One region of the Venatoribacter cucullus genome, then DNA from elsewhere that is predicted to be linked to it. Evidence: riboswitches for the same ligand, from Rfam matches in the RefSeq annotation. Region 1 holds a riboswitch; the other holds the start of a gene.
The links. Region 1 has a riboswitch for thiamine pyrophosphate ahead of GJQ55_RS12830 (TonB-dependent receptor). Riboswitches for the same ligand answer to the same signal wherever they lie in the genome.
Positions count from the first base shown of each region.

Region 1 (7,092 bases):
CGGGTAACGGCCGGATGTGTTCCGGGCGTGGCTGTTCGGCACAAAAGGGCCACTGTTCCCAGTCATTTAAAATGCTCAGCATAAGGCGTTGTCCACAGCTGCATTTTGGCTGGTATTTTGTAGCTGTTGTTTTTTTTGCTGCTGTTGACGATACAGCGGCAACCACTGGAACCAGCCGATAATTACCAGCACCACATACACCGCCATTAATAACGCGGTTAAATAGAGCTCACGGTCGAGGTACAAAACAATGGCGGCGCTGTCGACCACAATCCAGTACAGCCAGTTTTCCAGCACCCGTTTGGCCACCATCCAGGTGGTGAGCAGCGCGCCCCAGGTGGTAAAAGAATCCAGATAGGGCAGCGCGGCTGCGGTGTTTTTTTCCAGTAAATAACCGCTGACTGAACTCAGCAATAATACGGCGCTGATCATCACTGCATGGCGCGGCAGGCTCCAGCGCACAATGGGTTGATGGCTGTGCAGATCGGTCGCCGCCGGTGCCGCTCCGCCGCGCCATTGCCACCAGCCATAGAAGGCCATCACCACATAATACACACTGAGCGCCGATTCCATTGGCAGGCTGACATCCCAGAATAAAAAAACATAAATTGTGCTGCTGACCAGCGCCGCATACCAACAGAGAATATTGTTGCGCATGGCCAGCAACAGATACGCAACCCCTGAAATAACGGCCAGCACTTCCCAGCCGCTCATGGCGGCGATGGCGTGTTGGATGTTGCTGGTGAGTTCAGTCATGGCATGACTCCGGAGATTTCAGAGGATCGATTATTTTCGCTGAGGATTAGGGGTTGAGCGTTCAGGGTTGAGGGTTCGGCGTGCACCGCAGAAAATCCCAACGCCCAACGCTTCAGCCATGCGGCTTTAACGCCGGATCCAGATTGGTACCAATAAATTTGCACACGAAAATATTTTTGCCAAAGGTTTGCCAGCTGTAGGCCATGGCCTCTTTTAAGGTGTTCATCACCAGTTCCAGTTCGCCGAACACCTGCGTGCTCATGGTGTTGGTAACCACGGTTAAACCCGGCACCTGATTCATCATGTCGATAAAGGTTTTGATGGCCGGAATATAGTCATCGGCTAATGGGTAGCTGCTGATTTCAACGGAGATTTGCATGGTTTTTCCTTAACAGGTTGGGGTTCAGAGTATGGGGTTGAGCGTTGGGCGTGCGCTGCAATTAATGCCCGTGCACACCGAACCCTGAACGCCCAACTCTGAACCAATGAAGTTTAAAAGGAATATTTTCCTTCCAGCATAATTAAACGCGGTTCGCCCAGCTGCACATAGCGGCTGGAAGCCGGGTTTTTACTGTCATTATTAAAACCACCAAAGCCGCGGGTAGCGACATCGCGGTCGGCCAGGTTGCGGCCGCTGAGGGCAATTTCATAGGCGGCCCGCTGGTAACTTAAACGGGCATGCCATAACGCATAGCCGGAGGATTTTTCATCATGGCTGTCGGAAAAATAAAAACCGGATTTGGCTTCAGTTTCCACCCGTAAGGCCAGCGCGCTGGTGAAGTTCCAGGTGATCGCAGTCGCCAGACTGTGTTCCGGTGCGTGCGCCTGCGAACGCCCGGTTTTATCCACCAGGTCACCGTCTTCGTTGGTGTAACGGTAATCGACAAATTCCGTATTCAGATAACCGTAACTCAGTTCCCAGTGCAGGCGGTTGCTCAGTTGCCAGTTACTTTCCAGTTCCAGACCGTAATTACGGCCTTCGGCGGCGTTGGCCAGATAGTCCATAAAGTTGCTGGAGTTCGGAATGGGGTAAGAGCTTTTAACCTGCTGGTCTTTGCGCTGAATATAAAACAGTGCCAGGCGGGTTTGCAGACGATCGTCCTGCAGGGACGATTTCAGCCCCAGCTCGGCAGTATTGTTGTATTCCGCATCGAAGGTGCGGCGGGCGGCGCTGATATCCGGGTCGGTATTAATGCCGCCGGCTTTGTAGCCGCGCGCGACGGAGCCATACAGCAGATGATCGGTGTGCAGCTGATGTTCCAGCACCAATTTTCCACCGTACAGCGTCTCATCGGTATTTTCGGCAATGTTATTGTCGGCCGGATTCAGCGCGTTGGCATTATCGGTAAAATCGTTTTGCCATTGCTCGGCACGGATGCCGTAAATAACCCGTGTAGTGGCGCTGAACTGGGTTTGCAGTTCGGCGTAAACCGAAACGGAATCGGTGTTCAGGTCGCTGAGGTAAGGTGCCGGGTCCCAGCTGTAGTTACGCTGCAGATCTTCTTCGCGTTGCAGCAGATAGGCGCCAACGGCCCAGTCGGTGCTGTTGTTAAACAGGCGACCGTCAGTGCCGGAGAGTAACCGCACATCCAGGCTGTGACGGCGGAATTCACGCTGATATTCATCGAAACCAGCGCCCCAGAGTTCGCCATACCCCGGGTTTACCCAGTCATCATCATAGCTGTACAGCGCATCATTGCGGCTGCCGGTAACGGTGGTTTCCAGCGTTACGGCGTTGTTCAGCCGGCGTTGTAAATTGAGCGCTAAGGCATGGGTTTCCTGGGTGTCTTTTCCCGGTTCGTCGGCCAGCGAGGTACGGGAATTATCCACGGTAAAGGCGTCGTAACCGTTGTTAATATTGGCGTACAGGTAGGTCAGGCCGATGTCGGTCAGGGCATCGGGTTGCCAGGCCAGTTTGGCGCGCACTAGCTGTTCGTCGATGTTCTGGGTGTCATCGCGGTTCAGGAACGCGTTATCCATGTAGCCGTCGGACTGAAAACCCTGCACCGCAATGCGGCCCTGCAGGTTATGGCTGAGGCTGCCTGATAAGGCACCGCCGAGGCCGTAGCTGTTGTAATTACCCAACTTGCCGCGCACATAGCCTTCGGTCTCTGTGGTGGGCGCGGCGGTGGTAATGTTGATCATGCCGGCCAGGGCGTTGGCACCAAAGCGGGTGCCTTGCGGGCCGCGCAGAATTTCCACCTGCTGCACATCGAATAAGGTGGCGGCGGCACCGAGGCCGGTCATGTCGATGCCATCAATCAGCAAACCCACCGACGGGTTCACCGGGTCGATAAACTGGCTGCGTTCACCAATGCCACGGATCTGGTAATAACGGCCACGCGAGGAACCGGAAGAAAAGTTCACGTTGGGAGCAAAGCTTAAAATCTGTTCCAGATGCTCGGCCGAACGGGCTTCGATCTGCTCACGGTCCACCACGGTAACGGCTTCGGGCAGTTGCTGCACATCGGTGTTGCGGAAGTCGGCGGTTACGGTCTGAGTGCCCAGATTGACGGCGTCAGCGGCATGGGTGGCCAGTGGTGTGAGCAGTGCCAGCAAGGCGGCAGAGGTTTTTTTCATTGGGGTTAATCCTTAAAAAATACTAAAGAAAAACCCGGTTACGTGCGTAGGGGCGGACTGCGCCGCCTCTCGATTGTGATGCCCAGCCAGCGGTTTTTCGGCAGCATTGTGCGCGGAATAACAGCCGGACTGCGCCCCCATTCCTACGCCGGTACTAACCGGATCAGGTTCTAGGGGTTCACCGTTGTGCGGCCATTCGGCCGACAGCAACTCTGGTATCTCAGGCCGGGTTTAACAGCACCGGCCACCCCCTGGGACGCGGCCATAATACGCTTTTTTGCGGTGAAGGAAACCCACGCCGAAAGTGGCAGCAGGAATTACCCTTCCTGACAATAAAAGCGCTTGAAAATGGCGTAAAAATCACCATTCTTGCACTCAGAAAAATGGGCAAAAAACCCACTCCTGAATCACACAAACGAGGTAACGCAGATGATGCGGATTATTTTATTCCTGGCCACTAACCTGGCGGTGGTGCTGGTGGCCAGTATTACGCTGTCGCTGCTGGGCGTGGGCAGTTATCACGCCCAGGGCGGCCAGCTGGATATGGCCAATCTGATGGTGTTCTGTCTGGTGTTCGGTATGGCCGGCTCGCTGGTGTCGCTGTTCCTGTCCAAGTGGATGGCGAAGAAATCCATGAACGTGCAGATCATCGACCGCCCGCATAATGCCGGTGAGCAATGGCTGTTAAGCACGGTAAAAGAACTGTCGGAAAAGGCCGGTATCGGTATGCCGGAAGTGGGTATTTTCAGCTCGGCATCGCCCAACGCGTTTGCCACCGGCTGGAACCGCAATAACGCGCTGGTCGCCGTGTCGACCGGCTTGCTGCAGCGTATGGATAAAGATCAGGTGAAGGCGGTACTGGGCCATGAAATCGGCCACGTCGCCAACGGCGATATGATTACCCTGACCCTGATTCAGGGCGTGGTAAACGCCTTTGTGATGTTCTTCGCCCGTATCATCGGTAACTTTGTTGACCGCGCCATTCTGAAAAACGAAAGCGACAGCCCCGGTATTGCCTTCTATGTAGCGACCATTGCGGCGGAAATTGTGCTGGGCATTCTGGCGTCCACCATCGTCGCCTGGTTCAGCCGTCGCCGTGAGTTCCGTGCCGATCAGGCCGGTGCCGAGCTGGTCAGCCCGGCCGCTATGATCAGTGCGCTGGCGGCTCTGCAGCAAACCTACGATCAGCCCAGTGAGCTGAACGGTGAGCTGGTGGCTTTCGGTATTGGCGGTGAGGGTAAATTCTCGGCGCTGTTCTCCACCCACCCGCCGCTGGAGCGTCGTATTCAGGCGCTGCGTGAGCGTTACAGCCGTTAAGTAAGGTTATTGCCAGCGCGGCTCCGGCAGCGCTGGCAATTCTCCCTGCGCCAGTTGTTGCGCCCGTTCCGGCGCGACGCCCAGCGAGCGCAATACCAGCTCTGCACAATCGCTGCCGGCATCGCGCCAGGTACGCAGCCCTTGCCGCACCAGATAAATCGCCCCCAGCACCGAGCTGCCGATCATGGTGATAACGCCCGACAGCTGATCGGTGCGCACCTGATAATGGCCGCGCTGAATGCCGTCCAGCAACAGCTGCACCGGCGCTCCGGCACCCAACCGGCGTAACGCTGGGCTGGTAAAGCCAAAGCGGCTGATAAATTGTCCCCAGGCCGGTTCTTCATGGGCGCGTTTAATGTACAGGCGGATAGCGGTGGCCAGCCGGCTGTCGCTGTCGTGACAGTGGCGGAAGCTTTGCACAATGCGCTGGTTCATTTCCCGGGTCAGGGCTTCGGACACCTGCTCGAACAGGGTTTCAACCGAATCTACATGGTTGTACACCGTGCCGCGGGCCACGCCGGCCTGTTCGGCCAGTTCCCGCACGCTGACCTGGGTAACGCCTTTTTCGGCAAACAAATACAGCGCGGCGCGATAAATACGGCGCTGCGCCGGGGTTAAACCGGGTTGTGTCATGGTTCGCTCCTCACCGGCAATACGGGGCCCGCCACATGCAGTGGATGGGGGTTAAGGTGACCTGCAGACAGTTTCTTATGACACCGCCTCAGGGGCGGTTTGTTGGCAGCCGGGGCTGGTTACCCCGGCGGAAAGAGCGGCGATTCTAGCACAGCGCATGCAGCCCCGGCAGTACGCCGGCGGCGCAACAGGTTGTTCTGCTGCGCGGCAGACAGCGGTTAACGATTCAGCATCTGCACCAGTACCTGCAGATCGTCCATGCGGGCGATCAGGTTGGTGGTGGCTTCCTCTACCTTGTCGGCGGTCAGACCCAGCGTATCCAGCAGATAGTCTTCTGTTTGCTCGGACGGGCCATCCCCAAATCCATGCCGGCGCAGGCTGCGCGTGGCAATGTAGAGCAGGCGCGCGTATTCGGCGTGCTCGCCTTCATAAAACGGATTGTGCTGCTGACGCACCGCGGCGATCAGTTCGTCCGGCATCCGCCATTGTTGCAGCAGGCAGGCAGAAATCTGTTCCCGGGTCAGCCCCAGCAGGTGCCGTTCCACATACATGCGGTTAACGTGTGGGTTGGCTTCAATATGGCGGTTTACCAGCGTAAATTGCGGTGGGAATACATGCCCCAGCACCAGATAGCCGAAGTTATGCAGCAGGCCACAGAGATACGCCAGACTCTGATTCGGACGCAGGCGGGTGGGAATCTGCCGTACCAGTTCGGCACACAGGCTGGCGGTGACCACCGATTGCTGCCAGTAAGGGGCGTAACCGTGAGGGCCTTCTTTCGGTACCGACAAACTGCGGCCCAGCGATAACCCCAGTGCCAGGTTGATGGTCAGATCAAACCCCAGTACCCGGATCACGGCTTCTTCAATGCTTTTGATTTCGGTGCGGGTGCCGTAATAGGGCGAGCGGGCCCAGCTCATGACCTGGGCGGACATACCCGGGTCCAGCTCGATCACCTGTGCCAGCGAGGTGGTATCGGCGTTGGGATCGATCCGCAGTTCAATAATCCGGCGGGCCGTTTCCGGCAGCGGCGGTAAATCCAGCGTTTCGTTCAGGCGTTGTCTGATGCGCAGCGGGGTGAACTGCTTCAGCGCGGCGTGCACATCATCCAGATCCTGATGGGCGTCCTGATAATGAATGTCGGTGTGCAGCGTGGCGGTGTAGTCACCGATGCGGGAGCGGGTAATTAAGGTGCGGAACTGCTCCATCGGCAGTTTCAGCCATTCTTCACCACCACCAGACACAATAAACAGCTCTTCCTGCTCCAGCAGGTGACTGTCGATCAGGCTTTCAATGCCGGTTACCTGTGGCAGTGCCGGAAACGCCGTCAGGCCGTGCTGACGCTTCAGTTTTTCCAGCTCCGCTCCGGACAGCGCGGTGAACTGCCGCCCCAGCTGATGCGCCAGCTGGTTCAGATCCAGCAGCCGGTTACCGGGAATAACCACCTGCACCTGGCCGATGGTGTCTTTCAGAAAGACGACGTTGGCGACCTTGGCGGAATAGGAGGCCGGAGGATTACTCTGCATAAGCTGGAACAGTTCCTGATCGTCGGTCAGTTGATAGTTGATGTGCCAGTCATCCAGCACTTTCAGTACGGTGGCGGGAATGGCCATGGTGACATCCATTTGCATTTATTCAGGTGGGCCGATTATAGCCGTATGCGACAGCGGCTTGCGCAGATTTACATCACACACTGGCAAAGCGTTCGGCGTCACCCAGCCAGCGCTGAATCAGGGGTTCGACCGTGTGCGGATGCTGCGTCCACAGCTGCTGCGCCATATCGCGCACCTGCGGCAGCAGCTCGCC
Region 1 is NZ_CP046056.1:2,712,905-2,719,996, reverse strand. Features, by position in the region: gene GJQ55_RS12845 (choline/ethanolamine kinase family protein) at 1-82, opposite strand, end outside; gene pnuC (nicotinamide riboside transporter PnuC) at 76-756, opposite strand; gene GJQ55_RS12835 (YkoF family thiamine/hydroxymethylpyrimidine-binding protein) at 869-1,135, opposite strand; gene GJQ55_RS12830 (TonB-dependent receptor) at 1,249-3,336, opposite strand; TPP riboswitch at 3,460-3,598, opposite strand; gene htpX (protease HtpX) at 3,766-4,653, shown strand; gene GJQ55_RS12820 (TetR/AcrR family transcriptional regulator) at 4,660-5,286, opposite strand; gene GJQ55_RS12815 (HDOD domain-containing protein) at 5,505-6,899, opposite strand; gene recG (ATP-dependent DNA helicase RecG) at 6,973-7,092, opposite strand, start outside.

Region 2 (7,092 bases), 940 kb from region 1:
GCACGACTGCAGCACACCGCCCTGACTGGCGGATAACACCGGGTCCCACACCACCTGCCCCGGAAATGCCTGCAGCTTTGGTAACAGCCAGCGCAGACATTCCACACTGGCCGGCAGCCAGCCAAGCCGGATCACCGCCGGCCAGCCGTCCTGCCGCAGGCTTTGCCACTGCGCTTCCAACATTGGCGTATCGACCAGTGTCAGCGCCTGCACGCCCGCACTGTTCTGAGCGGTAATGGCAAGGGTGATCACCGCACAATCCACTCCCATGGCCTGGGCTACGCGCAGATCGGCGGCACTGCCGGCACCCCCGCTGCTGTCGCTGGCGGTCAGACTCCAGATCAACGGTGGTTGGGTCATAACGCCCCCTCCTGATGCCAGAACGGCAACCCCAGTACCGGCGTCGACGGGCTGGCCTGTTGTTGTTCGCACATCAGTCCGGCCCGATAGGCCTGCCGGCCTCCATCCACCGCCTGACGGAACGCCGCCGCCATGGCCACCGGTTGCTGCGACCGTGCCACGGCGGTGTTCAGCAACACGGCATCAAAGCCCATTTCCAGAGCCGCCATGGCTTGCGAGGGTTTGCCGAGTCCGGCATCAATCACCAGCACCGCATCCGGCAGCCGCTCGCGCAGGGTCTGCAGTTGCCAGGGATTCAGCAGGCCTTTGCCGGTACCGATCGGCGCGGCCCAGGGCATCACCGCCGGACAGCCCAGCTCCAGCAAGGTGCGGCATAACACCAGATCATCGGTGCAATAGGGCAGCACCTTAAAGCCCTGTGCAATCAGCTCGCGCGCCGCTTCCACCAGTTGCAGCGGATGCGGCTGCAGGCTGTAGTCATCACCGATGACTTCCAGCTTGATCCAGTCGGTGGCGAATAATTCCCGCGCCATTTGGGCCAGCAAAATCGCTTCGCGCGCCGTATAACAACCGGCGGTATTCGGCAATAAGCGCGCCCCACTGTCACGCACGTAGCTCTGCAGCAAACTCCAGTGGCTGTCCGGCTGCTGTTGTTGCTGTACCTGCGCGGCACTCTGACGGCGCAACGACAAGGTCACAAACCCCGGTTGTGCGGCCTGCAATGCCTCACTCATCACCTGCGGCGAAGGGTACAGCGACGAGCCCAGCCACAAGCGGCTGCCAATGGTTTCACCGGCAATCACCAATGCATTGCTCATATCAGCCTCCGGTAATCACGCTGAGCACATCAATGCAGTCGTCTTCCTGCAGCGCCGTACTGGCATAGCGGCTGGAACTGATAATGTGTTGATTGAGGGCCACCACAAAGCGCATGGAAAACGCCGTGGCATCATCCGACAAAAAACCCAGCTGCTGCAGCAGTGCCAGCAGCGAGCCCGGGTAAACCCGGCATTCATAAGGCTCACCATTAATAATTAAACGCATGGGGAGGCCTCCGTACGGCACCGTGGCGCCGCTTCTGACACGGGTACTTGCAGGGGTAAATCAAACTCCGTCTGCAGTTGCTGCAGCACGGCCGGCGCCAGCAAATAGCCATGACGGAACAGGCCGTTAATGCGTAGCCCCTGCCCGGCCAGCGGCACAATGCAGGGTTGGTGGTCGGGCAGCGCCGGGCGGCAATTGACCTCGAAGCTGAGAATACGGGCCTCGGCCAGCGCCGGGCACAGACTGTAGGCGGCACTCAGTAGCTCCAGCGCCGAACGCACACTCACCGGCGAGCGGTCATCGCTGTCAATTTCCGTTGCGCCCAGCACGTAGCGGTAACGGCCATCGACCTGTCCCTTCGGCACCAGATACAGGTGATAGCGCGGGTGCAACAACCGCACCGGGCGGCTGAGGTTTACCTCGGCGCTGTCCAGCCACAGCACCTCGCCGCGCACCGCGCGCAGCGCCGGCATATCCGACCGTGCGCCCGTACCGCGACAGTCGAGCCAGATATCCTGCGGCCGGGCCTGTCCGACCGGCAACGTGGCCACCGGATGATTGAAATGAAACACAGCGCCCGCCTGTTGTGCGGCCTGTTGCAGCACCACCAATAAGGCGCGGTTATCGATGTGCGCCTCCTGCGGCAGCCAGAAGCCGGCCAGCAGTTGCGGATTCAGGGCCGGTTCCAAAGCCTGCAGTTCACCCACCTGTAACGGCTGCACACTGTCAGTACGGCCACCAGGCCAACCGCCGTGCTGACGCAAAGAACGGCCAAACTGCAGCAACTCGCCCTTGTCCGCCGGATGCGCCACCAGCACACTGCCGCTCTGGCCATAAGCCACCCGGATGCCGGTATCCTGCGCCAGCTCTTCCAGCAATGCCGGCCATAACGCCAGCGACTGTAAGCCCTGCTGAAACACCTGCGAATGGCACAGCGGTGCTTCCGACCAGGGCGCAACCATACCGGCAGCCGTCCAGGCTGCGGCTTGCGGAGACTCAGCGGATGCCTGTTCGTAGACACTGACGGGCATGCCCTGCCGGGCCAGACGCCACGCCAACAAGCTGCCCAATAAACCGGCACCGGCAATATGCCAGTGGATTGGGTGTGGCGTCATACTTCAGCCTCCCGGTACAACTGGCTGCCCTGGGCGCGGAATTCGGCGGCTTTTTCCTGCAGCGCCTGCCGGGTTTCCTGAGCGGCCTGCGCAGCGGCAACATCGCGCACTTCCTGCGAAATTTTCATGGAGCAGAATTTCGGCCCGCACATCGAACAGAAATGCGCCAGTTTATGGCCTTCTTTCGGCAGGGTTTCGTCGTGGTAAGCGCGGGCGGTATCCGGGTCGAGGGCCAGATTAAACTGATCCTGCCAACGGAATTCGAACCGCGCTTTCGACATGGCATTGTCGTGCAGCTGCGCCGCCGGATGGCCTTTGGCTAAATCGGCGGCATGGGCAGCAATTTTGTAGGCCATTAATCCCTGTTTTACGTCGTCTTTATTGGGCAGCCCCAGATGCTCTTTGGGGGTGACATAGCAGAGCATGGCGCAGCCGTACCAGCCTATTAATGCCGCGCCGATACCTGAGGTAATGTGATCGTAACCCGGTGCAATATCCGTGGTTAAAGGCCCCAGCGTATAAAACGGCGCTTCGGCACAATGCTCCAGCTGCCGTTCCATATTCTCCTTGATCAAATGCATCGGCACATGGCCCGGCCCTTCAATAAAGGTCTGCACATCGTGCTGCCAGGCAATTCTGGTTAACTCGCCGAGGGTTTTTAATTCGGCAAACTGAGCGGCATCGTTGGCATCGGCAATGGACCCCGGACGCAACCCATCGCCGAGCGAAAAGCACACATCGTAGGCTTGCATAATTTTGCAGATGTCGTCGAAATGGGTGTAAAGAAAATTTTCTTTATGATGCGCCAGACACCATTTCGCCATGATCGAACCACCCCGGCTGACAATACCCGTCACCCGGTTGGCGGTCAGCGGAATATAGGCCAGACGAACACCGGCGTGAATGGTGAAATAATCCACACCCTGCTCAGCCTGTTCGATTAAGGTGTCGCGATAAATTTCCCAGGTCAGGTCTTCGGCCACGCCATTGCATTTTTCCAGCGCCTGATACAGCGGCACAGTGCCGATCGGTACCGGTGAGTTGCGGATAATCCATTCACGCGTTTCGTGAATATTGTCGCCAGTGGAGAGATCCATCACAGTATCGGCCCCCCAACGAGTGGCCCACACCATTTTCTCAACTTCTTCCTCGATGGAAGACGTCACGGCCGAGTTACCGATATTGGCGTTCACCTTGGTACGGAAATTACGCCCGATAATCATTGGCTCGGTTTCCGGATGATTAATATTACAAGGGATAACCGCCCGCCCCCGGGCAATTTCACTGCGTACAAATTCCGGGGTAATTTCCGCTGGAATCGACGCGCCAAAGCTAAGCCCGGGATGCTGATGTTTCTGTGCTTCGTCCAGTTGCGCCCTGCTCAATGCCAGATTTTCGCGGATCGCCACGTACTCCATTTCCGGCGTAATAATCCCCTGACGGGCATACCACAGCTGGCTGACGTTTTTACCGGGTAGCGCCCGGCGCGGCTTGCGCTTTAAATCGAACCGCAGGGGTTCCAGCGTCAGATTCATTTCCCGAAGCCGGGCGTAAGCGGAACTGAACGCCGGCAATGCTTCGCTGTCACCCCGTTCGGCAATCCAGTTTTGACGCAACGCCGGTAAGCCCTTACGCACATCAATCTGCACGGCCGGATCGGTATAGGGGCCAGAAGTATCGTAGACCCGCAGTGGCGGATTAATTTCTTCGCCGCCACTGGCCAGCCGGGTCGGCGTCAGATGAATTTCACGCAGTGCCACCTGCAAATCAGGCCGGCTGCCCGGAATGTGTATTTTTTCCGACCCCGGAAAGGGTTGTCGGGATAATTCAGTGACAGAAAGCGAATTACGCAAGGCGTGGCTGTTTTGTTGTTTGCCCATGCTCAGTACCTTTTTGCAGTCCTGTCGGTGCAATCGACAGGGAGAAAAAAACACGGCAGGCAGCGGAGAAAAAACGAGGAGGCAGAACCAGCACAGCCGGACAGCTGACGCAGAGAATCCCGCCTTTCTGTTCCCTACGCTGGCACTAACCAGATCAGGTTCAACGGGATCCGCATAATCAATGCGATCTCAGCGACTTGGTGTTATGCAGAACATAATCACCTGACGCACCCCGACAGAAACGGCACTCAGTCTAAGACGGAAAAAAGCCGGGAACAAGCCCGGCCACAGAAGATTTGAATAAAGCATTAACCGAAAAATTAACGGGCCAGCAGAAAATGCGCCCGGGCGGTGGCAATAGGACTGGTGCGATCGGTTTGCCAGGCGGTAATGGCGACGTTGGCCACCCGCGAACCCTGGCGCCACACCTGACATTCAGCAAAGGTGTCCTGATGGCGGCCGGCGCGCAGATAATCCAGCGAAAAGTCGATCATTTTCGGCAGTGCGCCGGTGTCCATGGTCATCATCAGATGCAGGGAAGCCGACAGTTCCATAAAGCCACCGATCACGCCGCCATGAATGGCCGGCAAAATCGGGTTACCGATATTGTCGGGGTTTTTCGGCAGCGTGAATAACACATCATGGCCAAAGCGCTGAAACTCCAGGCCAATTAATTGTGCATAGGGAATGCTGGCCACCAGGGGTTTAAAATCACCACTCTGCTGCGCCTGCTGAATAATCTGTTCAAAACTCACAGCGCTGCTCCTTTAAAAACGTCACCCTGTTCAATGGCGGCACGGAATTCCGGCGGCGTCATTTCCGGGCCAATGCGCATAAACGCTGCGGCACATTTGGCAATCAGATCACCATCGCTTTCCTGCGTCACCCGGCATTCGGTAAACACCACATTCGGGGTAATGCGCACCACCCGCGCTTCGGCCAACAGGTTCTTCCCCGGTTCGGCCGCGGTCATATAATCCATACGCAGATCCAGCGTCGGGCACAGTTCAAAACCGGGCAGGCTGGAAAATACCGCGGTACCGCAGGCGGTATCCATTAAGGTGGTCAGACTGCCACCATGTACGGTACCGGTTAAGGGGTTACCAACAATTTTGTCGCTGTAAGGCAGACGCATTACCAGCAAATTTTCTTCGGCTTTTTCTACCGTCAGCCCCAGCAGCTGGCAATGACGCAAGGTCGCCAGAAAGCGCTCAGCCCGGGTTTTTACGGATAACGTCATGAGTTTCTCACCTGTTATTGCTCGCCTGTTATTGCTTACCAGTCGGTTTACTTCTGTGGCTGCCACAGCAACCGGGCCGCCGTTATACCTGAAGCAAACCCGGGCGCAATGGCCACATCGCCGCCCATAATTGACATTAATGCTCAGCAATGCCCATAAGACCGGAATTTTATGCCAGCAACACCGGCCCTTGGCAAAACCGGCCTGCCGCTGGTTATGCGCATCATGATAACGTAGCGGCTGACCAGCAGGATAATGAAAAACCGGACCACATTATGAATTTTGATGATTACCTGCAGCAGGCGCTGCATAACCAGGAACTGAGCATCGATCCGAGCTGGGGCCAGGGTCGCACCACCTTTGGCGGTTTGTCAGCAGCGTTATTACTGGCGCAGGTTGAACAACAGGCCTCAGCGGAGCAGATTCTGCGCTCACTCAGCATCAGCTTCTGCGGGCCACTGCAGACCGGCGTGCCCTTTACCCTGCAATCCCAGCCCCGCCGGGTGGGTAAATCGGTGGCCCTTTATCAGGCGGAAGCCATCCAGAACGATGAGCCGGTCACCCTGCTGAACGCTTGCTATGGCCGCGAGCGGGTATCGGCTGTTGAAGTGGCTTACCCATTACAGCCGCTGGGTAAGCCGGGCAGCGGCACCGCCCTGCCGTACATTAAAGGCGTTACGCCGGAGTTTACCCGCCATATCGATTTCACTTACGTCGCCGGCGGCCTGCCGTTCAGTGGCAGTGCGGATAACCACCTGCACGGCTGGATGCGTTTCAGTGATGGTTCCGCGCCCTTAACCAATGCCCACCTGGTGGCCTTAATTGATGCCTGGCCGCCGGTATTACTGCAGAAGTTACGTCAGCCGGCACCTTGCGCCAGCATCACCTGGAGTGTTGAACTGGTCAGCCCGCTGCACTTATTAGCCCAGCCACTGGCCGCCGATGCCTGGCTCTGGTACGAGGCGGAAATTCGTCAGGCGCATCATGGCTATGGCCACACCGAAGCGCGGATCTTCAGTGCCGACGGCACCTTGCTGGCCCTCAGCCGGCAATTAGTGGCGGTGTACGACAAGCGCTGAACCCAGAAGCCCAAACTGCTGTTAATTTGCTCAACAGGCTGCCGGCAGCTACAACTTAACCCTAACCCAAACATTCTGATGGCTGACCATGACCACCCGAGTTCTGATTTGTGACGATTCCGGTTTTGCCCGCAAACAAATGGCCAGAGCCTTACCGGAAGAGTGGGACAAACAAATTCTGCACGCCGCCGACGGCCACGAAGCGCTGGAAATTATCCGCGCCGGTTATGGCGATGTAGTATTCCTTGACCTCACCATGCCCGGTATCGATGGCTACGGGGTGCTGGAAACCATTCGCCGGGAAGACCTGCCCGCCATGGTGATTGTGGTATCCGGTGATATTCAGCCGGACGCTCAGGACCGGGTAAAAAAAC
Region 2 is NZ_CP046056.1:1,768,160-1,775,251, forward strand. Features, by position in the region: gene GJQ55_RS08425 (bifunctional hydroxymethylpyrimidine kinase/phosphomethylpyrimidine kinase) at 1-360, opposite strand, end outside; gene GJQ55_RS08430 (thiazole synthase) at 357-1,178, opposite strand; gene thiS (sulfur carrier protein ThiS) at 1,180-1,404, opposite strand; gene GJQ55_RS08440 (FAD-dependent oxidoreductase) at 1,395-2,519, opposite strand; gene thiC (phosphomethylpyrimidine synthase ThiC) at 2,516-4,399, opposite strand; TPP riboswitch at 4,514-4,644, opposite strand; gene GJQ55_RS08450 (PaaI family thioesterase) at 4,720-5,154, opposite strand; gene GJQ55_RS08455 (PaaI family thioesterase) at 5,151-5,639, opposite strand; gene GJQ55_RS08460 (acyl-CoA thioesterase) at 5,915-6,718, shown strand; gene GJQ55_RS08465 (response regulator) at 6,807-7,092, shown strand, end outside.
Region 2: it holds a riboswitch for thiamine pyrophosphate, as region 1 does, so the genes downstream of both, thiC (phosphomethylpyrimidine synthase ThiC) here and GJQ55_RS12830 (TonB-dependent receptor) in region 1, are expected to answer to the same signal.